One region of the Neptuniibacter sp. QD37_11 genome, then DNA from elsewhere that is predicted to be linked to it. Evidence: riboswitches for the same ligand, from Rfam matches in the RefSeq annotation. Region 1 holds a riboswitch; the other holds the start of a gene.
The links. A riboswitch is a leader RNA that binds a small molecule or an ion and turns the genes downstream of it on or off. The one in region 1 is predicted to bind cyclic di-GMP.
Positions count from the first base shown of each region.

Region 2: linked by a shared signal. The riboswitch ahead of ACMXYT_RS12950 (MBL fold metallo-hydrolase) and the one ahead of ACMXYT_RS16080 (hypothetical protein) in region 1 are both predicted to bind cyclic di-GMP.

Region 1 covers NZ_CP180552.1:3,391,538-3,408,103, forward strand. The annotation lists gene ACMXYT_RS16070 (diguanylate cyclase domain-containing protein) at 1-330, opposite strand, end outside; gene ACMXYT_RS16075 (response regulator) at 346-3,783, opposite strand; gene ACMXYT_RS16080 (hypothetical protein) at 3,909-4,217, opposite strand; cyclic di-GMP riboswitch class I at 4,252-4,326, opposite strand; gene ACMXYT_RS16085 (DUF748 domain-containing protein) at 4,406-6,994, opposite strand; gene ACMXYT_RS16090 (hypothetical protein) at 7,404-7,526, shown strand; gene ACMXYT_RS16095 (heavy metal-responsive transcriptional regulator) at 7,576-7,974, shown strand; gene ACMXYT_RS16100 (MEKHLA domain-containing protein) at 8,069-8,542, shown strand; gene ACMXYT_RS16105 (metallophosphoesterase) at 8,922-9,710, opposite strand; gene ACMXYT_RS16110 (hypothetical protein) at 9,832-10,137, shown strand; gene rpiA (ribose-5-phosphate isomerase RpiA) at 10,212-10,883, opposite strand; gene ilvA (threonine ammonia-lyase, biosynthetic) at 11,055-12,572, shown strand; gene ACMXYT_RS16125 (RluA family pseudouridine synthase) at 12,569-13,489, opposite strand; gene ACMXYT_RS16130 (hypothetical protein) at 13,542-14,042, opposite strand; gene ACMXYT_RS16135 (TRAP transporter large permease) at 14,214-15,611, opposite strand; gene ACMXYT_RS16140 (TRAP transporter small permease) at 15,612-16,196, opposite strand; gene ACMXYT_RS16145 (TRAP transporter substrate-binding protein) at 16,340-16,566, opposite strand, start outside.
Region 2 covers NZ_CP180552.1:2,767,494-2,784,059, forward strand. The annotation lists rRNA gene ACMXYT_RS12910 (23S ribosomal RNA) at 1-2,034, opposite strand, end outside; tRNA gene ACMXYT_RS12915 (tRNA-Ala) at 2,251-2,326, opposite strand; tRNA gene ACMXYT_RS12920 (tRNA-Ile) at 2,350-2,426, opposite strand; rRNA gene ACMXYT_RS12925 (16S ribosomal RNA) at 2,495-4,034, opposite strand; gene ACMXYT_RS12930 (universal stress protein) at 4,639-5,064, opposite strand; gene ACMXYT_RS12935 (TRAP transporter permease) at 5,068-7,602, opposite strand; gene ACMXYT_RS12940 (TAXI family TRAP transporter solute-binding subunit) at 7,765-8,745, opposite strand; gene pfkA (6-phosphofructokinase) at 9,117-10,124, shown strand; gene ACMXYT_RS12950 (MBL fold metallo-hydrolase) at 10,143-10,772, opposite strand; gene ACMXYT_RS12955 (DUF5062 family protein) at 10,935-11,195, shown strand; cyclic di-GMP riboswitch class I at 11,207-11,281, opposite strand; gene ACMXYT_RS12960 (MarR family winged helix-turn-helix transcriptional regulator) at 11,508-11,993, shown strand; gene ACMXYT_RS12965 (EAL domain-containing protein) at 12,008-14,677, opposite strand; gene ACMXYT_RS12970 (hypothetical protein) at 14,949-15,182, opposite strand; gene thiC (phosphomethylpyrimidine synthase ThiC) at 15,243-16,566, opposite strand, start outside.

The DNA of each region.
Region 1 (16,566 bases):
GGGACTAAAAGGTTTAGATATGTAATCCACCGCCCCAAGTTCTAGGCCTTGGGTTTCCTCTTCAATAGTGGATTTAACGGTGACAAAAATAATCGGGATATTGCAGGTAAGTTCTTCAGCTTTTAATTGCGAACAGACTTCATAGCCGTTCATATCGGGCATAACAACATCAAGCAGAATCAGATCAGGTGGGTTTTCACGGGCACGTTCAATCGCCTTAGCGCCGCTTTTCGCAACAATAACTTTGTAATCACTCAACAGCGAAACCAACACATTGCAGTTAACCGCTTCATCATCGACTACCAGTACATGCCCCTTCACCTTATCCACAAGAGACTCCTTTACTTAACTATGAACACGAGTCCTTAGCTGCTCTAACTCCTTAAGGGCCTGCTCAAATTCAAATTCTTCCGCGGCGATTAATAGTGCCTGTAACTCCGTTTTATAATCATCCGGGCTATTATCAATTAACTCTGACACTGTAGAGGTCGCCCGACTGTTACCCTCTTTGAGAAGCTCTGTAATCTCATCCAAAGCCGCCATAAAAGAGGAATCGCCTTTATTAGTTATAGACGGTTGTAGCGAAGTTGCCTCTTTGGGCCCTAAAGCAACGTCAGAAGTAACAAATGCCGATATGGCACTGCTGAGCTGTTGGGCTTGTACGAGACATTCAGCAATTCGCTCTTTTTCACTTTCAGGGTTTTCACCTCGCAAACCTACTTCCAATTGCTGAGCAAGACTAAATAACTCGGTGCCTCCCAAATTCCCCACTAACCCAGCAAAGGTATGTACCCGATCAGCCGCCTCAACGAATTTTTGATGCTGCCAAAGAGACTGTACCTCAGTGAACGTTTCACCCTGCTCCTCGGCAAACTGCTTTAAGAGTTTGTGATAGAGGCCAAGATTACCATTAACCCGAGCCACTGCTTCTTCACAGTTAAGGCCCTCGATTGTTGGTATCGGACTGGTTGAGGAATGATGCACGATCTTCGGCGTGATCCACTGCGCTAAGGTTTCTAATAGCACCTGCGGCTGTATAGGCTTAGTGATATGCGCATTCATCCCGACCGCTTCGGTGCGCTCGATATCCTCCTGCATCGCATTGGCGGTCATCGCAATAATCGGAACGCTTTGGTAATCCGCAATCTCTCTCAACCTCTGCGTAGCCTCCAGACCATCCATTACTGGCATTTGGATATCCATCAACACCAAATCAAATGGTGTTTCTTGCGCTTGCTCTATCGCCTCCACACCATTGCCCGCCACACTAACCTCTAGACCTAAGCCTGTAAGCATCTCAGTGGCGATCTGTTGATTAATCAGGTTATCTTCCACCAACAAAACATGGGTATGCTTAAACTCTTTGGCAGCTTCGGCTTGCGTTGGAATAACCTTTGGCTGCCGTCCGCCTAGGTCAGCTTTGATATTCAACGCTTTCATTATCGCGCTGAGCAGTAAAGATGGACTCACAGGCTTGAGCAGGAAGCCGTCTAAATCCTCAGCACAGGCTTGATGAAGAATCCCCTCCCGATGATGCGCGGTAACCATCACGACCGCGGGAACCGGCTGGCTTGGGTTCAACGCTTTGATCTGTTTTGCACATTCAAAGCCGTCCAAGCCCGGCATATGCCAATCGATCAGAAGGAGATCATAAGGAGGTTCGTCACTGTCACTTACCCGCTGCAGTTCAGCAATCGCTTCTTCTCCCGAACTTAAGGCATAACCGTACATACCGAAGTTACACACTAGCGAGCTCAGCACATCACGAGATGCAGAGCTGTCATCCACAATCAAAACACGGGTGCCTTGCAGGCGTTTAGCAGGGTTTTCGGTGGCGAGATCAATTTCAGCCAATTCAAACTCACTGGTAAACGCAAAGCAGGAGCCGTGGCCCGTTTCGCTACTCACCGTGATTTCACCACCCATCAACTCAACTAGTTGTTTACTGATCACTAAGCCTAGACCTGAACCACCATATCGACGGGTGGTTGATGCATCCGCCTGACCAAAGCTTTTAAAGAGTCTTGCTTGTTCCTCTACAGATAAACCAATACCGGAGTCAGTCACACTAAACTGCAACCGCACCTTACCGCTCTCTCTCGAAACTTCTTCCACCTTGATTGAGATCTCGCCTTGCTCGGTAAACTTAATGGCATTGCCCACAAGATTCGTCAGCACTTGCCCTAAGCGTAAGGGATCGCCTCGTAGTTGACGCGGAAGCTCCCAAGGGTGAAAAAGTAGGATCTCTAAGCCTTTTTCCTCAGCTTTAAGACGCAGTAAATCACATAAATGTTCCAGCACATCGTCCAAAGAGAAGTCGATGGTTTCGACACTCATCCGCCCCGCTTCGATCTTAGACAGATCAAGAATATCGTTAATCACACGGAGCAAGTTATGCCCCGCCATTTGGATTTTTCTTAGGTAATCATGCTGCTGATCGGTTAGCTCCGTTTGCAGAGCAAGATGACTAAACCCAACCACCGCATTCATCGGCGTACGGATCTCATGACTCATATTGGCGAGAAATTCAGATTTGGATTTGGTGGCCGCTTCGGCTTCAGCTTTGGCCTGCTCCAATTGCTGCTGGGCTTTTTTCTGACCGCTGATATCTACCACCCAGAACAGGATCTGGCGTTCATCCTGAAAGAAGATCCGCTCCCAAGTTAATAGTGCCCAGAACACCGATCCATCCCTACGCACTAGTTCAACCTCAGTGGTGCTGACGCGGCCATGCTTGCGATATTCTTGAGCAAAGAATTCTCGGTCCTCATCATGTAGCCAACTGTTTTCAGGATTATGCTGTAGCCAAGACTCGATACTAAAACCAAACATATTGGCGCAGGTCTGATTTGAGTAACTCAGTTGATGCTCAACAGGGTTATATACACTCACCGCGATCGGGCTAGTTTCGAGAATATTGCGCAAGTAACTGTGACTCTTTTCTAGGGCTTGCTGACTTAAGGTCAGCTCTTGAGTACGCTCTTTGACCTTCTCTTCTAGCTTGCCTTTGTATTCCCTCTCGCTTTGTAAAAGTTGATTTCGCTCTCTAAGCAAGGCCTTAAGTTCCGCCTCAGCGCTGTTTAGATCATGGAACTGTTTAGTTAATCCTTGCTGCATCCGATTGATAGCATCAGCGACCACATCAAATTCATCAGGATCTTCTTGATCTTGGGGTTTGGAGAGTTTCAGTGGTTTGTTCTCGCCCTCTAATTCCCACCTAGATACATATTCAGTCACCGTCCCTAAGTGCCGGGTCACACGCAACCACATCAATAGCATGATAAAACCCGCAACTATTGCGGTTTTCACACCATTACTAATCAGAATAACGCTGGCTCGGTTGATCAACCTCTCATAAACATTATCGATACTGGCCGTTACTACCAGCGCACCAAGATAGATAGGATCGGCTTGGTTTACTCGCAAAAATTCTAGGGGGTAAACATGCTCTCGAGAGTTATCAGAGATCTTATCGCCAAACTCCCATACGCCACCTTGTTCATCTCTGATCACTACATGCTCTATATCTGGCAGCTGCTGTAAGCCTTCTAGATGCACACCAATCTGGGCGCCATCCATCGACCATAAGCCAAGGGATAAAGGAGGGACATGCGATCTTTCTATATCAACAAATTGCTGTTCAATGCGGCTGATATCAGCGTGATAGTCGAACGCTAACTGCACGCTGGTCGTGATCAACGTAAAACAGGAGCTAAATAAAATTACCTGTATCGCAAACTGTTTACCCAGACGTCCTGATATCGCTTGTTTAAGCCGTCTCATCCAGCGCCTCGCAATCGAAAGATCCTTGCATGAGTTTAGTTCAGCTGCAGAATTTCGTTGCGAGAAAGGGCGAATTTCGCGCAAAAGGCACGAAATTCAGCCAACGAGTTTATACCCTGTAAAATCTACTTTTTATTTCGCGCCAACATTAAGAAGGCTAGGTATAAACGACTTTTACGATTAGGTTTAGCGGCTAGCTTGTTTTGATCCTGTTCAGAAGAAGTGACGGACCTGAAGTAATGGCCACTAAAGCAAAAGATGGGGGATTTGAGCCCAAAATGCCAATCATCTTGGGCAGCTAATTGTGTAAAAATTGAAGAAGGTAAAGACGTGGGTAGATGTGTGGGCGCAGTATCCATTGCACTCACTGAATGAGATGCAAGCGCCAGAGCCATCCCTGCGACACAGCCGAATAGTGGTTTTGCAAACAACATAACGACAACCTCAGCAGAAGCGAGAGTTTTTATCGTCGGCGGTCCGGCCATCCCATAGGGACCCGTAACTTTGCGTCGCCCAATTGCTTGGGTTTTGCCTTTTCGAGAGTTAATCCCGCGAAAAAACAGATCCTGTTCACCCTAAGCTGTCGGCGGCTTGTGCAAAAGCTAAAGATCCCTTTGGCTTTTTATAATCCTAAACTTACCTGCGGTTTAAGTTTTTGTTTCAGATCCACTTTTGGATAGCAGCTAAACAGGCGCTCAATATCGATACCATCTTTCGACAACGCAGCTTTCACAACATCGCTACGGTCTTGCGCTAACTGCTGCAGCTTTGGTGTCACTTCTGCCTGAAGTTGTTCCTCGGGTAGAGGCTTTTTGCGCTTAGCATTTTCAGCCAAAATCTGTTGCCATATAGCTGGCTGGTCTTCAGCAACAGCAAGGCCACAGATATTCATCCGCATGCCCTTTCGTTCCTGCATCATCTGGGTCAATTTCGACAGATAAGCTGAAGATTCAGAATTAAGCGTGGCACCCGCCACGTCGAAGTAGACCGGTTGCAGAGTAATGAACGAGCCTTTCTCTTGTGCATCCATCACCATCTTGCCGATCGAAATCAACGTACCGAAAGGCTGTAGTGCTTTGGTTAGATAACCCATGGCTGCACTCTTCAAACCTTTACCCGCAAGCTTATTAATTACGGTCTGATAGCCAAACTGAGGATCATCCAAAGAGCCATCAATTGGGATCTCTAAATCAATATTGTCATCGTTATCCTGCAGGATCATCAATGCCGTTCCTAGAGGCATCGATACCTTCTGATCAAACTCGCCACTACGCTCACTATTTCTCGCTTCAACATCGAGTTTGTTCAAACGAATATCGGTATCACCCTTGAGTTTACGACCTTTAATAGTGCCTTTTGTGGTTAAGCTAAGCTGACCACTCTGCAAGTAATAACCGGTGTATTCAAGCGAGTAAGGACTTACTTGCGGAAGTTCAAGGCCTTTAATTTTGGCATCCCAATGACCACCGAAATTACCACTAAATAGCTCAATAGCGCCCTTGGCATTAATGGTGGACAACTTGTTTTTAGCCTTCAGATCAAACGCCGTTTTACCTTTGGAACCGGTATCTAGATTACTCAAAGCGAGGCGCTGAATTGTTAGATTGGTTTTAAAAGCAGGTTTAACCCCACCATCGACAATTTGGATTGGATTGCTGCCACTGACACGCAGTTTGTTCAGCTTAACTCTGATTGGCTTGCTTGCTTGTTTCTCGGCTTCTTTCGCTGATGTGGTAGCCTTTTCCTCACCGCTAGATAGCTGAGCTAATAACCAATCCAGATCAGTCAACTGACGCTTAGATGACAACAGCACCCGCGTTTTGCTATCACTCAACTGCACAGAGTTAATACTCAGTTCGCTTTGCTGTTTAAACTTAATATCATCGGCCGTGATTGCTCCCCACTGGGTAAATACCCCGCCATTACCCTGAACGTTGAGTTTCTCGGTTTCAAGCTTACCTAGACTGATATCGTTAACGTCTCGTAGTTGTGCCTGAGTTAAGCGCAAAGTAGCCAGACTAATCAGTTCCTGCTGCCCTTTAGACAAAGCAAAGTTTTGCAGAGCAACTGTAGGGATATTAGCCTGCCAGTTTTTCATATCAGCAGTCTGCACAGCACCGCGCGCCAATACACCATTGATATTGATAGTCTGCCCCGCTTGATTCAGCGCAATGCCTTCCGCTTTTAAAACCAGATCCTTAAGGGTCAGTTTTTGCAGCCCTTCCATCTCGACTGCAGAGACCAAATCGGCCCCTTTTAAATTGACCGTTTGCCCGCCTTGATCAAGCTGCAAACCTGCCACTTTGATTTGGCCTGCAGTTTTTAGCTGTTTTAGTTCACCCGCTAAAACGCCCAAATCAACATCACCTTTCCAAGCTAGTGAGTTTTGTTTTAGCGCCATATTATCTTGGCGGAACTTCAAACCACGTAACTTAACGCTGCCTTTTTGTTTTACCTGTAATAACTGATTAGTCAGGTTTGTGCGTACATTTAGATCGAGATCCATATCCAGATGGCCACGAAGTTCAGGCATAAATACTGCCGTGACACTGTGGATAGGGAAGTTATTTAACTTAACTTTGATCTCAGAACTCTTCTCTTCAGGAAGAGGCTTGGACTGGGACTGCAATACGATTGGCGCACCGTTTAAAGAGCCATCAAGATCCAAGGCAACCGGCTGATCCTGATCCCAAAGGTAGAAGTCGGCGATACGTCCTGTTTTCAATTGCAGCTTATGCGTCTGGTCATCTAACTCTGCTTGCCAGTTGATCGCTTGAAGATTTAACTGCGCTAAACCAAAGCTCCAATTTGAAGGAGGCTCTTCTGGCTTTTCCTCAACCTCTACTTCTTCGGACTTAAATTGGTTCAGATCGATTGGACCTAGCCAAAGTGCCTGCTCTTTCTGACGAACACCTAAATTAATGCCAGCAAGGCTCAGATCAGAAATTAAGATACGTTCTTGCTGAAGCTGCTCATAATCCAGATCAACCGAGAGACTATCTACCTGCAGAGGCGGCTTTTCTGCAGCTTCCGCTTTAAGACCTTTAATATTGATACGGCCTTCAAACCACTCTACTTCTAAAGCTGATAACTGAGCTTTATCCGCACCATTGTTCAGTAACCACAGCACCACCTGATCTCGCACCAATAGAGGCAAGTTATGTAGTAACAGAGCAACCAAAACGATAACAACCAGAAGAAAACGCAACATAGTCCCTTTTCGCCAGACGAGCTAATAACCTCTCTATCATAATCCAGTTTCATGAATAGAAAGCGAATCTTTAGGATAGAAACTCAAAAAACAGCATAAGTTTAGTGAAAAATTGAAACCGACCGAAAAGTCCCTACAGTTTGTAATGATACCTTGACGCTATTACAGTCCCTAAGGACGATTTATTCTGGCTATTAAAAACTTTCTACTCTTGATAAAATTGCCCACGTTTTTGAAGCCTTAGCGCTTCCGACAAGACAGTTCTATGCACATAAACTTTTGCGCGATTTAAATCGATTGCAATAAACCTGGAACCAGAAGCTCTTAAGGGCTCATCAGCAGGTGAAGTCAAATGCTGTGACTTCAATGATCGATCAAAATCCGCATGCCTGACATTAGGGTGACTTCGATGGCAGATCATGACGAAAACTTCCGCGATTCTTCAGGTTTCTCCTGGATCATCATTAACTTGATCGCTATGGCGTGGATCACTATGCCTGCTAGCATCGCACTGAGCCGCGTTACTCTGTAATCGCCTCAGCCTGTTTGAGCTGTTTCGGTTGCTGTGTTAAACAGGAACTATGAAACAGCTCAAAATTGGACAAGTCGCAAAACAATCCGGCATCAGCGTAGAAACCGTTCGTTATTACGAACAGCGCGGCCTTATCCCCGAACCCGACCGCCTTCCTTCCGGTTATAGGGTCTACCCGGAAACTATCCTACAACGTCTACACTTTATCCATCGCTGCAAAGACCTTGGCTTTTCGCTGCAAGAAATTAGCGAGCTCCTGTCGCTACAGACCGACCCGACCACCAGCTCTGCACTGGTAAAACAGCAGGTCGAACATAAGATCGCGTTAGTCAAAACCAAGATCAGCGAACTACAAAAGATCGAGCACTCATTAGAGCAGCTCTCCAATAGTTGCTGCGGGGAAGGTACTGTCTCGGACTGCCCAATTATCGACTTTTTGAAGCACTAGAAATCGCCATCACAACGGAGACTTGCGAGTAAGGCAAAAAATCCCCAAGATTAGTGTTCAATAAGATCTATACGACACAGATGACCCCAACACCATGAACAAACCTTGCTCCGAGAACAACTTCGCCGCAGAACAAGCAGAGCGACTATTAAGCAGCTTTGAACGCCTTACCGGAAAATCACTGATTCCATCAGACACCAGCAGTGATCAACGTGCTCAAGCACTATATAACGCAGCTCATCCCGTACTTTCCCACAATGCTAATGAAGATCCCTTGCTTAACTACTCCAACGCCAAAGGTATGGAGCAGTTCGAAATCCAATGGGAAGAGCTAATCAAACTACCATCACGCTATACCGCTGAACCACAAACCCAAGAAGAACGAAACCGCTTACTTAAAGCCGTAACCGACCATGGCTTTATTGATGATTACCAAGGCGTACGTATCTCAGCTAAAGGTAACCGCTTTATGGTTGAAGAGGCGATCGTTTGGAACGTTATCGACGAGAACGGTGTTTACTGGGGGCAAGGTGCGGTTTTGTATAAATGCAGGGCTTTGGTGGAGTAACATCTGAGCGGCTAGTCGATTGTGGTTAGACGCTGCGCTTGCTAGAACGGCTTCGCCTAACAGAAACAGTTTATGTAGGGTGTAATAACGGAGCGTATTACACCGCTTTTCTAAACCACTCAGCATCCATTGCCTATGAACTGTTGTGACAAACTAAACGACTTATATACAGTAAACTCAATTCACGAAATTTCGGAGCTAGACGGAAAACTAGCTATGGCATCTTCCGATATCGAAAATCACTCTGCAACCTTTAGATGTGGGAACTGTGGAAAGCTCTGGGTAGTGGAGAATTTAGGCAAGCGTAACGGTAAGCCTCTGAAGATTTATAAACATCGATAAGGCCTCCTTCAGGTTACATATAATTTAACCCTTCGTTTTATAAATCTATGACCTTCTTGAATGTAAAATCAGAGCATTCAGGCGGATCAGATAAGCGCCGCCGATATCCCATCTGATTACTAACCATACGAAATCCGGCCTTAGACTGTTGATCTAGGTTGGCATGAGTGTGTCCAAAACAAGCCAACTCTATTTTACCTTTAAACAGAGGTTCAAGTGCAGACCAATAACTTCCAGCAACTTCATCTACAGCAAATTGCGGATGCTGACACTCTCTCGATATTCCATGATGAGTCAGTAGTACCGTTTTGCCGTGAAAAGGTTCCACCAATTTTCCAAGCAACCAAGCTTTATGTGCTTGATGAACTGCTAACGCATCCTTGGGGGTAAAAAAGCGTTTTTCTGCATTGCTCGACGATATATGTATTTTTCGATAATCCTTAATACGAGATTTCACTACCGCTAAGTTACTCGAAGTATCTCCGTAAGCGGAAAAATCACTCCATAAAGTGCAGCCTAAAAAGCGATAGTTGCCCACGATCAACTCATCACAATTGAGTAGACTCACCAAAGTACCAGCAGCGACTGTTCGTAGCCTCTTATCAAGCTGATTTATGTCATGACCGTAATACTCGTGATTTCCTGGCACATAGAGCCCCTTTATACCTAAGCGTTCACATTGCTCAATTGCCCAACATATCCCCTGCTCTCCGGTACCTATATCGCCTAAAAACAGGATCATATCTGCAATCGTATTTGGAATATGTAGTTCTTCGCCGTTAGTAATAATTTCTAGATGTATATCTGAGAGGGGTAATAGCTTCATTAACTAGCCCGTATAAAAAGTAAACTCTTGCCCTGTGACCAATAACGCTCAGCTTAATTCCATGTATCTCAGGCTAATGGTAGTCTTTGCAGCTCAAGATAAATAAACAAGATGTAACACCATGAAAACCACCGATGCCGATACTCTAGGCTTTGATCTAGTTGGGCCTACACCACCAAATACCAATGCTGCACAATCGGAAAGCCCGGAACAGCGCATTGCGCGTACAGCGATTGAAGTCGCGTTGTTATTTAAAGGGCAGGAAGTACATCTACGTGATATTAAATTAAATGCAGATGGCACTCTGAAGGGTGAGGTTTCTGGTTTTTCGAATGTCTGTGCGAGAGAGTTTGAAGGCGTACGTTTTGGTCAAAGTCTATCCTTCCGCTATCAACATATTCAGCACTCGACGCGAAAAGATCCTTAAACAAAAAAACCTGCCGTAGGCAGGTTTTTTTTCTAGCAAGCGCAGCGTCTAACTACTAGACGCTAGCAAATGCATTAAAGCTTGATAGTTTCTACACCTTCAGGCGTACCCATCAATACAACGTCAGCACCGCGGTTGGCGAACAAGCCGTTAGTTACAACACCGACGATGTTGTTTAGCTGAGTTTCTAGCTGTTTAGGATTCATGATCTCCATATCGTGAACGTCTAGAATCACGTTACCGTTATCAGTCGTGAAGCCTTCACGCCATTCTGGCATACCATCTAGTTTTACCAATTCACGCGCTACTTGAGAGCGAGCCATTGGGATCACTTCTACAGGTAGTGGGAATTCGCCAAGAATATCGACTTTCTTAGTGCTATCTACGATGCAAACAAACTCTTTAGCAACTGCCGCAACAATCTTTTCGCGCGTTAGGGCACCGCCACCACCTTTCACAAGGTTCAGACCAGAGTCGAACTCGTCAGCACCATCAACATACACTTCCATCTCAGCAACAGAGTTCATGTCGTACACTTCGATACCGTGGCCTTTTAAGCGTTCAGCTGTAGCTTCAGAGCTCGCTACTGCACCTTCGAACAAGTGCTTAATTTCAGCTAAAGCATCAATGAAGAAGTTGGCAGTAGAACCTGTGCCCACACCCACAATACTGTCTTCATTTAGTTTAGGTTTGATGTACTCCACAGCAGCTTCAGCAACTGCTTTTTTCATCTCGTCCTGGGTCATGTTAGGCACCTGTTTTATGCATGTCGGAAAACAACCGGGGTTTTCACTAAAATATGTAAGAATTACGCTAAATTATACGCAGCTTTAGTGACCTATTGTAGACGTAACAGGGCGTTTCCCTTTACCATTTCCCGCTTACTTTTATTCAGACGAAACATTAGGCGAAATATCATGCCAGATAGATATATCAAAAAAATCCTCGAGGCCCGCGTTTACGACGTGGCGATCGAAACTCCACTGGATGAAGCAAAAGGTCTTTCTGAGCGTCTGAATAACCGAATTATGCTAAAGCGTGAAGATGAACAGCCTGTGTTCTCCTTCAAGCTGCGCGGCGCTTATAACAAACTATCGCAGCTCACCGAGGAAGAACGCGCTTGTGGTGTTGTTGCAGCTTCCGCGGGTAACCACGCTCAAGGCTTAGCAATGTCCGCGAAACACTTAGGTGTTAAAGCGACCATCGTCATGCCAAAAACTACGCCGGACGTAAAAGTGAACAACGTACGTCGTCTTGGCGGCAAAGTGGTACTTCACGGCGATGCTTACGACGATGCAGCGGCTCACGCTCAGAAGCTGGTTGAAGAAAAGGGCATGACTTACGTTCACCCCTTTGATGATCCCGATGTCATCGCGGGTCAAGGCACGGTTGCAATGGAGATCCTACGTCAGGAATCCGGCCCAATCGAAGCGATCTTTGTCCCAGTTGGTGGCGGCGGCCTCGTTGCTGGTATTGCTGCGTACGTTAAATATCTTCGCCCTGAAACTAAGGTTATCGGCGTAGAATCCGAAGATTCTGCGTGCCTAAAAGCCGCGTTGGATGCAGGTAAGCGTGTCACTTTGGATCAGGTGGGCATCTTTGCCGACGGTGTTGCTGTAGCAATCATCGGCGAAAACACTTTTGAAGTAGCGAAGAAATACGTTGATGATGTCATTACTGTATCAACGGATGAGATCTGCGCTGCGATTAAAGATATCTACGACGATACTCGCTCTATCTGCGAGCCTGCAGGTGCACTAGGCGTTGCCGGTATGAAAAAGTATGTTGCTCGTGAAGAGATCAGCGATAAAACGCTTATCGCAATCGACTCGGGCGCCAACGTAAACTTCGACCGTTTGCGTCATATCGCTGAACGTTCCGAACTCGGTGAACAGCGTGAAGCGATTATCGCCGCACGCATCCCTGAGAAACCGGGTAGCTTTAAAAAGTTCTGCTCAGCGCTAGGCAACCGCAATATCACTGAGTTTAACTACCGCTATAGCGATGATAGCAATGCTATCGTCTTTGCAGGTATTCAGCTAAAAGCCGGTGGTGATGGCCGCGAAGAAGTGGTCAGCGAACTACGTGAAAAAGAGTACGAAGTTGAAGATCTAAGCGAAAACGAGATCGCTAAAATTCACGTCCGTTATATGGTCGGTGGTCATGCGCCAGCAACGCTGGAAAACGAAGTGATCTACCGTTTTGAATTTCCAGAGCGCCCAGGCGCACTGATGAACTTCCTGAAAAAGTTGGGTGGAAAATGGAACATCTCAATGTTCCACTACCGCAACCACGGTGCCGCTTACGGTCGCGTATTGGTAGGTATGCAAGTGCCTGAAGCTGAACGTGATCAAGTGGGCACTTTCTTGGAAGAGATCGGCTACAACTACTGGGAAGAAACTGATAACGCAGCTTATAAGCTGTTCTTAGGTTAATCCCTGCTATCAACCCTGATGGTCACTGACTGGTCATCAGGGTTAATGTCCACCCTTACCGCAGTCAGCCTCTGATACTCAGAACCTAACTCTGCAAAATCTGCATTCCCTAACTCTTTGTCCAACCGTTTCAAATAATACTGACCACCTTTGGAATAAATCTTATCGCCAATAATCGAGTGGCCTAGATGTGCTAAATGCGCCCTAATTTGGTGTTTCCTTCCGGTAATTAACTCGCACTCAATCAAGCTTTTACCCTCGTCCTTTCGCAAGACCCGAAACAAAGTTTGGCTCTGTTTAGGCTTGGGGTACAAGTCTGATTCGGCTTGGTCCACCACATACATCTGACTGCGAATCGGGCTACCAACTTTTTCCGATAGCTCACATTCGTAGCTGAGTTCATCCCATTCAGGAATGCCCTCTACCCAAGCGTGATAGATTTTTTTGCTGATCAGTTTATCTAAACGCGGCTTCCACTTTTTATCCGCCACTTTGTTTTTGGCTAGCAGAATGATGCCTGCGGTCTCGGTATCAAGACGATGCAACAGGTGCGCATCCTCATAGGCTGTCTGACGACGAACAAGAGAGATTAGCGTGTCATATAAATTTCGAGTGGTACGGCTCACAGGCAGCAGATGGGGCTTAAATACAGCTAGAATTTCGTCGTCTTCCCAGAGTTTGCGCCAATGGGTATCAATAGGCTCTTCATAATGATCTGGCAGGGATACAACTATCTGCTGCCCTACTGCTAGGGCTTGGTTTGTAGAAGCAATCTGGCCATCGACAGAGATAAAACCCTCAGCGAATAGCTGCGGCAGTTGTGCTTGATGAAGACTGGCTAAACGCGTGGATAAGAAGCAGGAAACGGTTGGGGCTGCTGAATAAACTGTAAAATCCAAGACAAAGCCATCAGCCATGATTCCCTCCTAGCCACTAACAAGCGCAGCGTCTAGCAACAGGCTAGTCGCTTTAAGGCATCTCTGGCGAGTGCTCAAACCCTTCGCTAAAGAACGCTTTTATAGAGAAAAGCAGCAGTGAAGTTAGGCCCCAGATCAGACCAGTAACTACGCCAAGGTCAACAATGCCGCGCCATGGCTGCTCTAGTTGATGTACTAGCAAGACCATAGAGATGATGCCCAGCGTTAGGCAGTAAGTAACGATCATACGTTTACGAACGATCGAGAAGAATCCCATGCAAAACAGGGGCGCAAAGACAAAACGGACCGGAGAGACATTCTGAGAAAGATACAGAATTCGAGCCGCCACACGCGGTGACCACGCTTGTTGAAAGCCGCGATAGCCTTCGGCAAAACCCATAAAGATCACGCTAAATGCTAATGCCGCCCAGTGATACCAAGAGAGATCATAGTTAAAGGTTTGTAGACCTATATCGCTAAGACGATAGATCGCGCTGCCTATTAACAGGAAAATACCGCTGATACCCCATAGCGCTGCTATATAACCAATCACTCTATCTGTCTCTTTTATAACCAATGCATTAGATGCGGCGATTATACCCTCGCCAGCGATAGAGCCCAAATTTAAGACAAAAAAAACCACCGCGAGCGGTGGTTAAAGCACTAATCAACAGTTTAAACGGGGGAGAAGCTCCCCCCTTGAGTGAGGTTGATTCGGTAAAACTTAATAGCCTTTCAAGTGATCGATATATTCCGGTAGGAATAGAGAGATCTGCGGCACATAAGTGATAAGCATTAAGAAGCCTAACAGTAGGCATAGCCATGGTAGGCAGGCCTTGATAACCCAGACCATGTTCTGCCCGGTTATCCCGGCGGTTACAAAGAGGTTGAGTCCCACCGGTGGGGTGAGCATCCCGATCTCCATGTTTACAACCATGATGATACCTAGGTGAATTGGGTCGATACCTAGCTGCGTTGCGATTGGGAACAAGATCGGCGCCATGATCAATAGGATCGCTGATGGCTCCATGAAGTTACCCGCAATCAGTAGCAAGATGTTTACTACGATCAGGAAGCCCCAGGCTGGTAGACCCCAAGCTAGAATCTGCTCTGCAATCGTGTGTGGAATACGCTCTGTCGTAAGAACGTGTGCAAACAACATTGCGTTAGCAATGATGAATAGCAGCATCATCGACACTTTAGACGCATCGATCAGTACTTTACGTACTTCTGGATCGTTAACAGATTTTGGTAGCGCCCAAAGCATTTGTAGCGCATTACGAATAGCAGCAGTGATTAGGTTCTCGCCATCTTTCTTCCATGGCACACCTTTCATCGGGCCAATATCACGGTAACCCATTACCGCAATAAAATAGCCGTATACTGCAGCTACTGCTGCCGCTTCCGTTGGAGATGCCACACCACCGTAGATAGAACCTAGTACGATGAAGATCAGCATCAAACCACCCATCGCGATTAGGCCAGACTTAGCCAACGCGCGGAAACCTGGGAACGGCTGAGATGGGAGACCTTTAACACGCGCAACGATGTAGATAGCGATCATTAGGATCAGACCCATCATTAGACCCGGGATGAAACCCGCCATAAACATACGTGAAGCCGAAACTTCAGTCGCCGCAGCGTATACCAGCATTACGATAGACGGTGGGATCAAGATACCCAAAGTACCCGCATTCGCGATTACACCAGCAGCGAAAGACTGTGGGTAACCAGAACGCACCATACCCGCGATACAGATAGTACCGATCGCTGCCACTGTTGCTGGAGATGAACCAGATACCGCAGCAAATAGCATACACGCCATTACCGACGCCATCGCCAGACCGCCTCGGATATGACCCACGGTATCAACCGCGAAGTTAATCAAACGTTTTGCTACCCCCCCGGTAGACAAGAACGCAGAGGACAGGATGAAGAACGGGATCGCTAGTAGCGTGTAATGTTCTGAAGTCGCCTCAAACAGTTTCAATGCAATCGATGCAAGCGAGTCATTTGAGAACAACAAAATAGTGGTTACAGAAGATAGGCCCAATGCGATAGCAATCGGCATACCGATGATCATGCACCCAAACAGAGTGATAAACAGTACAGCAATAGTCATTTATTTATCCTCCTGCTTTTTTTGATTTTGGCTGTCATTAGGATCGCCCAAAGCGGTGCCTTTCAACTCGTTAGCGATCTCCATTGACTCTTCTGCTTCATCTGCGAAGTGGAAGCCATCAGCTTCTTTAGTTAGAACTTTCCAGCCCAGCTCTAAGAAGCGAATGATCAATAGAACAAAACCGATCACCAAAATACTCATTGGGATCCATTTCGGTACCGGAAGATCTTCCAGCTCGATACCGATCATCTTCATCTTGCTGATGTAGATCCAAGAGCCATACAAGAACAGTCCGCAGTAAACCAAGCACAGGCCAACAGCAACCAAAGTGACTAACCGATGCGTGTTTTCAGGCATCAGTTTTACAAAAACATCCACGCCGATATGGGCACCTACTTTGACACCATAAGAAGCACCAAAGAGTACAAACCATGCAGCGAGTAAAAGGGTCACTTCCTGTGCCCAATGGATACCGGCGTTAAAACCAAAGCGCGCTACCACTTCAGCAAATACCAGTAATGTCATTGAAACTAGAAGCAGGGATAAAAAGCCCTCTTCCAATTTTGTTACAAGATTACGAACCATATACAGCTCCCCTAGCGACTCACGTCGTTAATAGGTTTTTTCAAAAGGAGATATTCACAGGACAACCTACGGCTAGCGCCGTTAATCGTTCTCCTCTGAACATAACCGAGCGGGCAAAGCCCACCCGGTTAAGTGACGTGATATTAGTTGCTTGCTTCAGCAGCTTTGATCAGATCAGCACCGATCTCATCTTCAAACTGCTTCCATACAGGCTTCATTGCTTCAACCCACTGAGCACGCTCTGCGTCAGTTAGGCTCACAACTTGAGAGCGCTTAGAATCGATGATTTTCTGCTTATCAGACGCAGCTTTTTCAGCAGCGATGCCATTACCGTGCTTGATCGCTTCGTCTAGAGCTTTCTTAACTTCAA
Region 2 (16,566 bases), 620 kb from region 1:
CTAGCCGCGGGTAAACTGCATCTTAACAGCTATTTCAATTTCACTGAGTCTCGGGTGGAGACAGTGTGGCCATCGTTACGCCATTCGTGCAGGTCGGAACTTACCCGACAAGGAATTTCGCTACCTTAGGACCGTTATAGTTACGGCCGCCGTTTACCGGGGCTTCGATCAAGAGCTTCGCACAAGTGCTAACCCCATCAATTAACCTTCCGGCACCGGGCAGGCGTCACACCCTATACGTCCTCTTTCGAGTTTGCAGAGTGCTATGTTTTTAATAAACAGTCGCAGCCACCTGGTATCTTCGACCGGCCTCAGCTTAGGGAGCAAGTCCCATCACCAAAACCGGCGCACCTTCTCCCGAAGTTACGGTGCCATTTTGCCTAGTTCCTTCACCCGAGTTTTCTCATACGCCTTAGTATTCTCTACCTGACCACCTGTGTCGGTTTAGGGTACGGTTAGTCATAACCTGAAGCTTAGAGGATTTTCCTGGAAGCATGGCATCAACTACTTCAGTCCATAAAGGACCTCGTCATCGGTTCTCGGTCTTAAGGACCCGGATTTGCCTAAGTCCTCAACCTACTACCTTAAACGCGGACAACCAACGCCGCGCTAGCCTAGCCTTCTCCGTCCCCCCATCGCAGTTATGAGCAGTACAGGAATATTAACCTGTTTCCCATCGGATACGCTCTTCAGCCTCTCCTTAGGGGCCGACTCACCCTACCTCGAATAGCGTTGGATAGGAACCCTTGGTCTTCCGGCGGGGAGGGTTTTCACCTCCCTTATCGTTACTCATGTCAGCATTCGCACTTCTGATACCTCCACGGTGCCTTACAGCTTCCGCTTCAACAGCTTACAGAACGCTCCTCTACCATGCACAAAGTGCATCCGTAGCTTCGGTGTTATGCTTAGCCCCGTTATATCTTCCGCGCGGGCCGACTCGACTAGTGAGCTATTACGCTTTCTTTAAAGGGTGGCTGCTTCTAAGCCAACCTCCTAGCTGTCTAAGCCTTCCCACATCGTTTCCCACTTAGCATAAACTTTGGGACCTTAGCTGACGGTCTGGGTTGTTTCCCTTTCCACGACGGACGTTAGCACCCGCCGTGTGTCTCCCGTGATTGAACTCATGGGTATTCGGAGTTTGCATCGGGTTGGTAAGTCGGGATGACCCCCTAGCCGAAACAGTGCTCTACCCCCATGGTTAGACACGAGGCACTACCTAAATAGTTTTCGAGGAGAACCAGCTATCTCCGAGTTTGATTAGCCTTTCACTCCTATCCACAAGTCATCCGCTGGCTTTTCAACGACAGTCGGTTCGGTCCTCCAATGCATGTTACTGCATCTTCAACCTGCCCATGGATAGATCACTCGGTTTCGGGTCTACTCCTAGCGACTGGACGCCCTATTAAGACTCGGTTTCCCTACGGCTCCGCAAATGCTTAACCTTGCCACTAAAAGTAAGTCGCTGACCCATTATACAAAAGGTACGCAGTCACCGTCCGAAAACGGCTCCCACTGCTTGTACGTACACGGTTTCAGGGTCTATTTCACTCCCCTCACAGGGGTTCTTTTCGCCTTTCCCTCACGGTACTGGTTCACTATCGGTCAGTCAGGAGTATTTAGCCTTGGAGGATGGTCCCCCCATATTCAGACAGCGTTTCACGTGTGCCGTCCTACTCGATTTCACTTTAAAAGACCTTTCACATACGGGGCTATCACCCACTATGGCCACACTTTCCAGAGTGTTCTGTTAAATCTAATAAAGCTTAAGGGCTGGTCCCCGTTCGCTCGCCGCTACTTAGGGAATCTCGGTTGATTTCTTTTCCTCTGGGTACTTAGATGTTTCAGTTCCCCAGGTTCGCCTCTAATAACCTATGTATTCAGTTAAAAGATACCTATAAATAGGTGGGTTTCCCCATTCGGAAATGTCCGGATCAAAGGTTGTTTACCACCTCCCCGAACCTTATCGCAGGTTACAACGTCCTTCATCGCCTCTGACTGCCAAGGCATCCACCGTGCACGCTTAGTCACTTGACCATATAACCCGAAGGCGTCTGGAATCACAGTAACTTGTATTGCTAGTAACGATAGATTTCGCCGAATTGGCGCATGCAGTAAAACTACATGTCTTAAATCTAAATCAAATGAATCAAATCCAAATTGTTAAAGAGCGTTTAAAGCAAAAAAGCTTTAAAAGATAATGTCTTAACCGACAATATGTTTTAAAACTCTTCCTTCTCATCCTTAGGATGATGGTGGAGCTATGCGGGATCGAACCGCAGACCTCCTGCGTGCAAAGCAGGCGCTCTCCCAGCTGAGCTATAGCCCCAAAGAAAACAGTAAGGCTATTATTGGTAGGCCTGAGTGGACTTGAACCACCGACCTCACCCTTATCAGGGGTGCGCTCTAACCAGCTGAGCTACAAGCCTACACCGTTGCTCTTAACTTCTCTGATCAGATAATTCGTGTGAACGCTTGCCGAGAATCGGCTTTCGTTTAAGGAGGTGATCCAGCCCCAGGTTCCCCTAGGGCTACCTTGTTACGACTTCACCCCAGTCATGAACCACACCGTGGTAACCGCCCTCCCGAAGGTTAAGCTAGCTACTTCTGGTGCAATCCACTCCCATGGTGTGACGGGCGGTGTGTACAAGGCCCGGGAACGTATTCACCGCGACATTCTGATTCGCGATTACTAGCGATTCCGACTTCATGGAGTCGAGTTGCAGACTCCAATCCGGACTACGACCGGTTTTCTGAGATTAGCTTACCCTCGCAGGTTCGCGGCCCTCTGTACCGGCCATTGTAGCACGTGTGTAGCCCAACTCGTAAGGGCCATGATGACTTGACGTCGTCCCCACCTTCCTCCGGTTTGTCACCGGCAGTCTCCTTAGAGTTCCCACCCGAAGTGCTGGCAAATAAGGACAAGGGTTGCGCTCGTTACGGGACTTAACCCAACATTTCACAACACGAGCTGACGACAGCCATGCAGCACCTGTCTCAGAGTTCCCGAAGGCACGAAACTATCTCTAGTAACTTCTCTGGATGTCAAGAGTTGGTAAGGTTCTTCGCGTTGCGTCGAATTAAACCACATGCTCCACCGCTTGTGCGGGCCCCCGTCAATTCATTTGAGTTTTAACCTTGCGGCCGTACTCCCCAGGCGGTCTACTTATCGCGTTAGCTGCGCCACTAAAAGATCAAGTCTCCCAACGGCTAGTAGACATCGTTTACGGCGTGGACTACCAGGGTATCTAATCCTGTTTGCTCCCCACGCTTTCGCACCTCAGTGTCAGTATCGGTCCAGGTAGTCGCCTTCGCCACTGGTGTTCCTTCCTATATCTACGCATTTCACCGCTACACAGGAAATTCCACTACCCTCTACCGTACTCTAGATTAGCAGTATCAGGTGCAGTTCCAAGGTTGAGCCCTGGGCTTTCACATCTGACTGACCAATCCACCTACGCGCGCTTTACGCCCAGTAATTCCGATTAACGCTCGCACCCTCCGTATTACCGCGGCTGCTGGCACGGAGTTAGCCGGTGCTTCTTCTGCAGTTAACGTCACAGCTAGCAGGTATTAACTACTAACCTTTCCTCACTGCTGAAAGTGCTTTACAACCCTAGGGCCTTCTTCACACACGCGGCATGGCTGCATCAGGCTTGCGCCCATTGTGCAATATTCCCCACTGCTGCCTCCCGTAGGAGTCTGGACCGTGTCTCAGTTCCAGTGTGGCTGATCATCCTCTCAGACCAGCTAGAGATCGTCGCCTTGGTGAGCCATTACCTCACCAACTAGCTAATCTCACGCAGGCTCATCCAATAGTGCAAGGTCCGAAGATCCCCTGCTTTCCCCCGTAGGGCGTATGCGGTATTAGACCAAATTTCTCTGGCTTATCCCCCGCTACTGGGTAGATTCCTACGCGTTACTCACCCGTCCGCCACTCGTCATCAACTAGCAAGCTAGTCATGTTACCGTTCGACTTGCATGTGTTAGGCCTGCCGCCAGCGTTCAATCTGAGCCATGATCAAACTCTTCAGTTTAAATCATTTGTGTTACCAGGAATGTGGTAACGGGCTCTAGTACTAAACAACCGGATAACATTCTTAAGAACGTTAAACCTTTGTAAATCGCTTTAAATGAATTCACTTGGTTGCTTGTCTAGAAAAAGTTTGCTTCTTCTCAACAAGCGCCCACACGAATTATCTGATCAAATTGTTAAAGAGCGTTGCTTTTTTGACTCTCCGCTGACTCAGCGTTTCGTCTCAAGCGAGGCGCATATTCTACTGTGCGCTCATTCAAAGTCAACCGTTTATTTTGCAATTTTGTAAAATTTTTTACTCAGCAACCGGACTTTGAATCCTGCCCCGTAAGCAATCTAAAAAACCAATATTTTCAATCACTTACTAAGCACCTCACTTAGCTCAATAAGCCCCGTTTTGGCGGCCTCCCTAAGCAAGGACGGCGAATTCTACAGACATCTGAAAAAGGGTCAACACCCAATCTTAAAAAAAGTGCAAAAAGTTGAAAAAAACTTACAAACCACCACAAATCGATCAAGCATTAATCAACAGCGTTTAAATAGTAGTCAACAGATACAAAAAAGGCGCTGAGTTTTACCTCAACGCCTTTTACTTAGACTTTAATTTAGCCTTTTAATACTAGAACAGAGCATTTTGCTCTCTCCGTTACCTTTGCAGTAACAGAACCCAGCATTACCTTTTCAACAGCTCCGTGCTTTTGCGCACTCATGATAATTAGATCGGCCTCTATTTCTTTAGCACGCCTAACAATCTCTTTGTGCGCTTTACCCTCTCTAACATCAACTTCAAAGCCTCTATTATCTAAAGCTTTTGCACCGATTGTTTGCAGCTCTTTACGCATAGCCTCCAATGCTTTCTCAACTGCACCTTTAGGAAAGTATGACGCCACCATTGGCATTTGATAGCCAGATAGAATAGTCATCAGATGAAGCTCGACACTTTCATCTATATATTCTTTTACAGTCTGTAACGTTTGCTCAACAGCTTTCCCGTCTTGAAGGTCTAGTGGTACCAATATTTTTTTAAACATTGTTTAGCAACCCTGTTCTGCCTTACGGCGTCTGTTTTGCATCCATCCCATTGCTATTAGTAGTAGCAACACTGGAATCCACACTAGCTGTTTCGGTGGTCGATCGGCCTCTACCTCAAGTGTTTTGATCTCCCAATCGAAATCCAAGCCTACTTTCTGAGCATCTGAATCAAAGGTAACGAGGTCGACAATTACACGCTCACCCTCTTCCCGTAACATTAGTCCTGCAGCTTCAATTTTCTCAGCGCCTGTACCTTCATTGGCTAGCGGTAACTCAACCGTTTTATTCACAAAATCACCATCAATAGTTTCACCGGCCACAATCATTCTTAACGGTCTACCATTTGGCATATCTTCTGCGACTTGCTCTAGCTTGGTTGGGGATACTTGCTCAATAGCAGGATAAATTTCATCCCATATTGCTCCGGGCCTAAACATCAAGAACGCGATAGCTAATAACAGAACGGTTTCATACCAACGAGTTTTCACTATCCAGTATCCTTGTGTCGCCGCTGCAAACACTAACATTGCCACTAATGCGCCAAAGATAGTAAGCAGAAGGTGCATTGGCCCTTCGATACCTATCAATATCAATTCAGTATTGAAGATAAACATAAACGGCAATACCGCTGTACGAATATCATAGGTAAAACCTTGAACACCCGTCTTAATAGGGTCTGATTGCGCTATAGCGGCACCTGCAAACGCCGCTAAGCCAACGGGTGGTGTATCATCCGCGAGAATACCAAAGTAAAAAACAAACAAATGAACAGCAATTAAGGGGACGATCAAGCCATTTTCAGCACCAAGCGTGACAATAACTGGAGCCATTAACGATGACACTACGATGTAGTTTGCTGTAGTTGGTAAACCCATACCTAATATCAAACTGATAATCGCTGTAAACAACAGCATCAAAAAGATACTACCGCCTGAGATAAACTCCACAAACTCAGTCATCATTTGCCCTAGGCCTGTCAAAGTGACTGTACCTACAACAATACCCGCTGCAGCAGTTGCCACACCGATTCCAATCATATTTCTTGCGCCGCCAACAAGACCATTCAATAGATCTTCGACGCCATGCACTATCTGGCTACTCCAAGCGAGTGGCTCTCTGAAATAGGTTTTGATTGGCTTATGGGTTAACACAATGAAGATCATAAACACCGTTGCCCAGAAAGCAGACAAACCTGGCGAAAATCGTTCAACCGTTAAACACCAAACCAGCACAACAACGGGTAGGAGATAGTACAAACCTGATTTAACTGTAGGCCCTACTTCTGGCAGCATTACAACTTCAGAATTCGGATCGTCCATATGCAGATCAGGAAACTTAGCCGCATATCGCACGAGCCCAATATAAGCTATAAGAATCACAAGACCAGCAATTAGATATGACCAATTCCCCATGTAACTCTTAGTCCAACCTAATCCGTGATACACGGTCAATGAAATGACACATACACCCACGATAATCATTGCCCACACTGACAGCTTTTGTGCCAACGAGGCATGATTTCGAGTCGGTAAGCCTTTCATTCCAGCCTTTACCGCTTCTAAATGAACAATGTAGATCAAAGCGATATAAGAAATCAGCGCGGGTAGGATTGCATGCTGAATTACTTCGATATAAGAAATACCAACAAACTCCACCATCAAGAATGCTGCCGCACCCATAATTGGTGGTGTTAACTGACCATTGGTTGAAGCAGCAACCTCAACCGCACCTGCTTTATACCCTGGAAAACCTACACGTTTCATCAGCGGGATAGTAAAAGTACCTGTAGTTACTACATTGGCTATAGATGAGCCTGATACCAACCCACTCAAGCCGGAGGAAACAACAGCAGCTTTCGCAGGACCGCCGCGCATATGCCCTAATAGTGAAAAGGACACTTGGGTGAAATAATTACCAGCGCCCGCTTTATCCAGCAAAGCACCAAATAAGACAAACAGAAATACAAAACCTGTCGATACCCCAAGCGCTACCCCAAATACACCTTCGGAGGTTAGCCATTGATGCGACATAGCCTTATTTAAACTTGCACCTTTATGCGAAATTACATCCGGCATATAAGGTCCAGCAAAGGTATACAGCATGAAAATGCCAGCCACGACCATCAATGGTGGCCCTAACGCCCTTCTTGTCGCCTCCAACAACAAAATCATACCGCTGACGGCAACAACAATATCCATTGTTATTGGTGCACCCGCCCGTCCAGCTAGCTCCGCGTGAAATATGACTAAGTAACTAGCGGCAAACGCTGCTACTCCAGCAAAAATCCAATCATGCCATGGCACAACCGATCTAGAAGATCGTTTAAATGCTGGAAATGCGGTATATGCCAAAAAGACTGCAAAGCTAAGATGAATGGCTCGAGCCTGAGTATCATTGAATACACCAAAATCGAGCATAAAAGGTAGAGGCGAAGCATACCAAAGCTGAAAAAGAGCCCAGCAAAGCGCTACACCCCATAGCAATTTACCAGGAAGCCCTTCTGGAGCACGCGCCCCAGAATCTGCCTGAGCAACCATCTCCTGTACTTCTTGGGAAATGCTAGCCGAAGAACTGTTCTGATTATCCGTCACACAATCACCGTTTGAAACAGCTTATAATAGTTTTGTAGAGCCAAGCCTGAGCAAAAGCCGTAAAGCAAAACGGGGACATTAAGTCCCCGTTGCCTATCAAGCCAACTCTTATAGAAGACCTGCTTCTTTGTAGTACTTAATTGCACCAGGATGCAGAGGCGCAGACAAACCATCTTTAACCATCTGCTCTTTCTTCAGGTTAGCAAAAGCTGGATGTAGTTTGCGGAAAGTATCGAAGTTTTCAAAGACAGCCTTAACTACCTCGTAAACCACTTTTTCTGGCACTTTTGCGGAAGATACAAACGTTGCACCAACACCGAACGTTTGCGTATCAGCATCATTACCGCGATACATACCTGCTGGAACAGTTGCTGTACGATAGTAGCTGTTATCGCTGATCAGTTTTTGAACTGCTGCACCATCCACATTTACAAGCGTACTGTCACAAGAAGTTGTCGCTTCTTTGATTGCACCACTTGGATGTCCTACTACATAAACCATGGCATCGATTTTATTGTCACATAGAGCACTAGCTTGCTCAGACGCTTTAAGTTCAGAAGTTAAAGCGAAATCATCCATCGTCCAGCCTTTAGCTTCCATCAGCACTTCGATAGTACCGCGCTGACCAGAACCTGGGTTGCCGATATTTACACGCTTACCTTTAAGGTCATCAAAGTTTTTAATACCAGAATCAGCACGAGCGACAACAGTGAAAGGCTCAGGGTGTACAGAGAAAACTGCGCGTAGATCTTTGTTAGCACCTGTATCTTTAAATTTGCTAGTGCCATTATAAGCATGGAACTGCCAATCAGACTGAGCTACACCCATATCCAATTCGCCGGCGCGGATAGTATTCAGGTTGTAAACAGAACCGCCTGTAGACTCCACAGAGCAGCGGATACCGTGATCCTTACGGTTTTTATTCACCAATCGGCAAATTGAACCACCTGTAGGGTAATAAACGCCGGTTACACCGCCTGTGCCGATAGTGATAAATTCTTGTGCTGATGCTGCAGTCGAACCACCCATGGCAGCTAAACCAACACCCATCGCTAACAAACTAGAGGTAACCGTCTTACGAAATACCATAACAAACTCCATCTATTATATTTTTATAATTCGAGCTTTGCTTCGAGCTCTTTTTAAACCCATCTCTCTTGATACTAGTATCACCACTCGTATGTTTCAAAAAAAACAGAGACGGTAAAACAACAAACCAAGTAAAGGCTGATGATAGATAACATGCCTAGGAACACTTCATCAATACGAACTAATACTTAGAGACAACTTCAACTGATTATTCTGTTAGACCAATAGAAAAAAGTGGATATCCCTGCAATCACATAGATAGACCACTCATCTTTGATAAAAAATCAACTAGTCTGCATCCAGATACAATCTGAGCTCTTAGGAAGTACGCTAAACTTAACTGCGATAAAGCAGCTAATAGGCTCGATACTATGTCCACAGAGTTAACTACGCTTACTAAAGAAGACAAACCAACAGCTATTGCAGTGCTGACCAGCGGAGGGGATTCACCCGGGATGAACCCAGCCATTCGAGGCGTAGTTCGTTCTGCTCTGCATAAAAACATTCAAGTGTATGGCGTAAACAAAGGTTACAGCGGCTTAATTATCGGAGATTTATTTGAAATGAACTCCGCATCTGTAACCAACATTGTCCAACGAGGGGGGACATTACTCAAAAGTGATCGCTGCCTAGCTTTTCTTGATCCAGCGGTTAGGCATCAGGCAGCCGAGGTTTTGCTCAAAAAAGGTATTGATAGCCTAGTCGTAATTGGCGGTGATGGCTCTTTAACTGGGGCTCACATGCTAGCCTCGGAAAGCTCGATTCGTGTGATTGGTCTGCCTGGCACTATAGATAACGATATCTACGGCACTGATGACACAATTGGTTTTGACACAGCCGTTAACACTGCTCTCGATGCTATAGACAAAATCCGTGATACAGCCCTATCTCACGAGAGCTTGTTTTTAGTAGAGGTCATGGGCCGAAACTCCGGCTTTATAGCTACCCATGTAGGGATAGCCTGTGGTGCAGAGTTGGTCGTTATTCCTGAGTATGAAGTTAAAGTAGACGCTATCTCATTTCAGCTTGCCAACAACCGCGCACAAGGCAAAGGATCAAGCGGGATTATTGTTGTAGCGGAGGGACCTACCCCGGGCCTTACATACAATTTAGCTAAACAATTAGAGCAGCATGGCCAGCAACCTAAGGTCTGTATTTTGGGTCACATACAAAGAGGCGGCCGCCCTACAGGGCATGACCGAGTACTTGCATCCTGTCTAGGAGCTGCGGCTGTAGATTATCTTTGCGGTGGTTATAACGATGTAATGATTGGCATAAAAAACGGAGCCATCAATGAGACTCCGTTACAACATATTATCGACAAAAAGAAACAACTAGACGCTCAACTATTTGAGCATGTGCAACTGCTGCACAAATAATAAATCAGGCTATCAAGCCTATCGAACATACGGGTTGCTTTGCATCTCTCGACCAAAGGTTGAGCCCGGTCCATGCCCTGGAATAAACTCGATCGACTGACCTAGCGGGAACAGCTTCAACTTAATTGAATCGATCAATTCTTGGTGATTTCCCTGAGGAAAGTCGGTACGACCAATAGAACCATTGAAAAGAACATCCCCCACCAGCGCCATCTGATCTTCTACATGATGAAACACAACGTGACCTGGCGTATGACCTGGGCAGTGAATAACGTTTAGCGTTGATTCACCTACCTGAACAGTATCACCATCATCTAACCAGCGATCCGGAGTAAAGGTTTCACAAGGCGGAAAGTTAAACATATTGCACTGCTGTGCCATACCTTCAATCCAAAATCGGTCGCCTTTATGAGGCCCCTCGATTGGTAATTTTTTGGATGCAGCTAATTCAGCCGTTCCACCAGCATGATCGATGTGCGCATGAGTCAAAAGAATTTTCTCTAATTCAACACCCTCTTCCTCTGCCGCAGCTAGAATTCGATCTAGATCACCGCCTGGGTCAACCACCGCTGCTTTCATGGTTTGTTCACACCAAATAAGGGAACAATTCTGCTGAAACGGAGTAACCGGAATAATTCTGTATTTCATACGATCGCCAATGGAAGTAGATACTGATAAACCGCAAGTATATCAGGCCTGAGTTAAAGGCAAAGCTTTACGCACCAAAGCACTAGAGCGACCGCTTGTCTTTTTAGAAATTTAGATTCAAAGTTAGTAGATATTTATCTACAAGGACTTTGGGAAGAAGCCATGAAAAAACATAAGCATGAAGCAGAGCTAGTAAAAGAAGCCCTTAAGATAGGTGCTATCTACTTTGAAAAGCGCGGTGCAGGCCACTTTGAAGCCACTGATAGTGCTTCAAGCAAAATTAAAGCAATTTATCGCTTACTAGTGAATGACGGACTTATTCAAGCCTTAGCAAAGGATCAAGTCTCTGAGCCCAACATGAAACATAAATTAGCTTTATGGGTAGAAAGGCAGTTACCGGAGAATCATCCGCTGAAGAAATAAAAAATCTCTCTTTCGATAGCCCAGCCATCCACGTGGGATCTGTGACTTTGCGTCCCAGAATTGCTTCTGGTTTGCCTTTATCGAGAGAGGATCTATTCGCTGGAAACAACTCAACAATCCAAAAAAACCAAAAGGTTAGTCCAGATCTCATTGAGCCTGACTGTAATAGTAGCAGCATTATTTGTAATTACTAAATACGTATTTGAAATTATGCGCAAACAAACGCTCATTAATGTGCTTTTTCTTTGCTATTACGACAGATTCAGGATTACTATTTAAAATACGAATATTGATATCAAGGCTTACAATTCAATGAGTTCACAACAATCAGAACTAAGTTCAAACAATAAAACGGATTTCCTAGATTGCTTGAGACTGATCGAACGGTTACACCGTAGAATCCTTGATATTCTTAAATATCGCCTTGAAGCGTTAGGCTATACCGATATAAATAGCGTTCAAGCTCTCCTACTGCATAACATCGCTGATCGAGAAATGACAGCCAGCGAGTTAAGAACACGAGGCTATTATCTAGGCTCTAATGTTTCATATAACTTAAAGAAAATGGTCGGCAACGGTTATATCAAGCAAGAACGTTCAGAACACGACCTACGTTCAGTCCGTATAAAGCTCAGTCAAAAAGGCTTAGCTGTCCACAACCTGATTGCAGAGCTGTTTGATCAACAATTGGAAGAGATCAGTGCAGAGCGCTTAATGGAAGAAAACGATATGTCTACATTGAGGTCTAACCTGCGACAACTGGAACGCTTCTGGGATCAGCAGATGAACTCTTATTAAACCCTATTGCAGGTTTAACTTGCTAAGGGCTTTTTAGAGCTGGCAGTTTCAAATTCATCCACAGGCAACGGTTTACCAAAGAAGTAACCCTGGTAATCTGTACAATTATGTTCCGCTAGGAACATACACTGCGCCTCAGTTTCAACACCTTCCGCTATAACATTTAATCCAAGATTATGACCCATGGCGATTATTGCTTGGACAATCTCTGCATCATCTTTGTCTTGAATTACATCACGAATGAAGGAGCGATCAATTTTAATTTGATCCAGCGGTAAACGTTTCAAATGTAACAGTGAAGAATACCCTGTACCAAAATCATCTAAAGAGAAACGGATACCCAACTTACGCAGCTGATGCATTTTATCAACCGTGTCTTCGATGTCTTGTAATACAAGGCTTTCTGTTAACTCCAACTTCAAAAGATCAGGTTGAATACCATAGCGGTGGATACAATCAGCAACTTCAGCAACAAAGTGCTCCTGCATAAACTGGCGCGCACTGACATTCACAGCAAGACTCAAAGTGGGCAGATTGGGATCAGTTTGCCATTTCTTAAGCTGCTGACAAGCTTGGGATAGAATCCAATCCCCGATAGGTACAATAAGGCCTGTATCTTCCGCAAGAGGAATGAACTCAGCAGGTGAAACTAAACCTCGCTCTGGGTGGTGCCAACGCACCAATGCTTCAGCACCAATCAATTCGTCTTTATGGTACTGAGCCTGATAATGCAGCTCTAACTGCTGTTCAGATAAAGCTTTACGAAGATCTGACTCCAACGCCGCCATACTACAGAGCGCCTTTTCAGCTTCTGGATCATAAAATCTATAGGTATTTTTACCTGACTCTTTCGCCTGATACATCGCCATATCAGAACGTTTCATCACACTGTCTACCACATCGTCGCTATCAAACAGTGTTATACCAACACTACATGCAGTGTGGTATTGAATACTATCGAGAGAGACTTGTTGCTGTATCGCTACAATTAACTTATCCACAATCCCACCAACTTGAGCTAAAGCGATGCTTTCTTCTATACCCAAGTTTTCCAATACGATAATAAATTCATCACCGCCCAAACGAGCGACCATATCGGCATTACGAACACAGTTATTCAGCCTGTTTGCTACTTCGATCAACAGCAGATCGCCTTGATCATGGCCTTGAGTGTCATTCAAATTTTTAAAATTATCTAGATCAATAAAGAGAACAGCCCCCAATTGATCTGTTATCCGGCAAGAATGAATGGCACTACTTAAACGCTCTTGCAATGAACGCCGATTAGGCAGCCCCGTAAGCACATCATAAAAAGCCAATTTATGGATGTTTGCTTCATCTCTTTTTCTCTGAGTGATATCCGTAAACGCTCCAACGTAGTTGGTAATTTCTCCTGCATCCCCTTGTACAGCGGTTATCGTCAGATACTGTGGATAAATTTCCCCTGATTTACGCTTATTCCAAATTTCGCCCTGCCAGTACTTTTCTTCGTGTAACTGCCCCATCATATCTTTGTAAAATGAAGCCGAATGCTGCCCTGACTGTAATATCGAAGGTTTTTTGCCTATCACCTCATCAGGTTCGTAGCCAGTAACACGTGTAAAGGCGCTATTAACCCTAAGAATGGAATACTCGGAATCTGTAATTAACATTCCCTCTTGCGAATCAAAAGCCGTTGCCGCTATATGCAGCTCTTTTTCAGCACGTTTACGCTCAGTAACATCTCTAGAGAGCACAATAAAATGCGGTAGTTCATGACCAGCACCTACCTTTAACGACACTGATAACTCAAACTCCCTTTCCCCTTTTGCTAAAGGTAAGCGTATTTGGTGACCTCTGGATAGACCATTTTTTTCTGCATCATTCAAAGCTTGCACCACTGTTGTAGCAGCAGCAAAAGGCATGACATCAAACACAGTCTTACCAATAAGCTCTGACTCTGACGCGATTAGCTCATCTTTCTGGGCACTATGGCAGGCGTAATAACGCCCCTGACTATCCATTTCAAATAACAGGTCAGGAATCGCCGCAAAAATTGCTTCTAATTTTTGCCGGGAAAGATCACTTTCATATTCACTCTGTTTCAGCGCTAACTCAGCTTTACGGCGTTCTATCTGATGCGTTAATAAAATCCCGAGCAACACCGTCACTATAGGGAACATCAGCATAATAGGTAATGCTAACTCACTCAGTAACAGATCCACCGTCGAAAACGGAAGAACCAGCAGAGAAAACAACATCACGATGTGGACAACTACACCCAATAAATACAACTGCCACCAAGCGACCGCCCTACTCTCATTTAGGTTCACCCGCCAATAGTGGCACAACAACCCTAGGCCTGAAGAACTGACAATAATGAGAAATCCTGCAAAGATGCCTTGTCCACCTTCGAACAATCGAAAAGCAACCGTAATCGCTACAGCGATAACTGTGGGGATAAAACCGAAAAATAAGCCGGTTACAGAGAGGAGAATGGAACGCGCATCAATCAACACACCACTAACAATGGATAGCGGCATCGACATAATTGCGATCCCGATTACACCTATTAGAATTCCACTGATAACTTTCTTAAGAACAGATAACCGCTTGTGTTCAAAAGAAAAAATATCATACAACGCACCCATCGCTAGCAACAGAGCAACGTTATTGATCAGTGGAATAAAAATACCGTCATTCATCAGTCAAAAGAACCGACCAGACAGTTTGCATTCTTTACCCCAAAATGCGTAAAACGATTAAACATAGAGCGAAATCACATTATTAATGGTAAACGGGATAAATGCTAACCACTAGAAAACGTATACGCTATAGGATATTTAGGGAGAACGGCCTGCAATTGTTGATATACATCAAGAAAATCAGCATCAAAATTTTAGGCCGTGCGATATAGGTCAAATTAGGCATTACAAACCTGCTTTTCACCTAACTTGATAAGAATTGACATCAATTCTATTTTTTAGATTTTTTCTCTTCCTGCGCCTTTGCATACTCTTCGTCTAACTTACCATATTGGCGCTGATATGCTTCTGGGTCCGAACGCCATAATCGGTAAAGTTTACGATCATTCGCTGCCATGGGCGGTGGGTTTTCGCGGGATCGGCGAATCGCATTCAAGGTAACAGGAATAAAAGCAAACAGTACTAATAATCCCACCAGCAGATATTTAAGTAGTTCATCACTCATCAGTGATTCCTCTAATATACAAAAAAAGCCGCACGAGCGGCTTTTTTATAAACTCAGTGGCTAGACCTTATGATAGATCTCAGCGCCTGTTTCTTTAAATTCAGCTGATTTCTCCTGCATCCCTTGATCAGCTTTCGCATTAATTGCTGCTACTTCCTCATCATCCAGCTCACGAACCTCTTGCGAGATTTTCATAGAACAGAATTTAGGTCCGCACATAGAACAGAAATGCGCTACTTTCGCAGACTCTTTAGGCAGAGTTTCATCATGGTAAGCACGCGCCGTATCTGGGTCCAAGCCAATGTTGAACTGGTCTTCCCAACGGAATTCGAAGCGAGCTTTAGACATCGCATTATCACGAATCTGAGCACCTGGATGACCTTTCGCTAAATCGGCAGCATGAGCAGCAATCTTATATGTGATGATTCCTTCTTTTACATCAGCCTTGTTAGGTAGACCCAGATGCTCTTTAGGCGTCACATAACATAGCATGGCACAGCCGTACCAACCGATCATCGCAGCACCAATACCTGATGTAATGTGGTCGTAACCCGGTGCAATATCGGTCGTCAATGGACCCAGCGTGTAGAAAGGCGCTTCGTGACATTCTTTCAACTGCTTATCCATGTTCTCTTTGATCATATGCATAGGTACGTGACCTGGGCCTTCGATCATTACCTGAACATCATACTCCCAAGCGATCTTAGTAAGTTCGCCTAAGGTTTCTAGCTCTGCAAATTGCGCTTCATCGTTCGCATCATAAACAGAACCTGGACGCAGGCCATCTCCCAAAGAGAAAGATACATCGTATGCCTGACAGATTTCACAGATCTCACGGAAGTGCGTGTACAGGAAGTTTTCTTCGTGATGCGCCAAGCACCACTTCGCCATGATAGAGCCACCGCGAGATACGATACCAGTCATACGCTTAGCAGTCATAGGTACATAGCGTAGTAGTACACCCGCATGGATCGTGAAGTAATCCACACCCTGCTCAGCTTGCTCAATAAGCGTATCTTTAAAAACTTCCCAATTTAGGTCTTCAGCTACGCCATTAACTTTTTCAAGAGCCTGATAGATTGGTACCGTACCAATTGGGACTGGCGAGTTACGCATGATCCACTCACGTGTTTCATGAATATTCTTACCTGTGGACAGATCCATGATGGTATCTGCACCCCAACGTGTGCCCCAGGTCATTTTCTCTACCTCTTCTTCGATAGAAGAAGTTACAGCAGAGTTACCAATGTTACCGTTGATTTTAACCAAGAAGTTACGACCGATAATCATCGGCTCAACTTCAGGGTGGTTAATATTGGCAGGGATAATCGCACGGCCTTCAGCAACTTCCTGACGTACGAATTCAGGCGTAATCTCTTCTGGA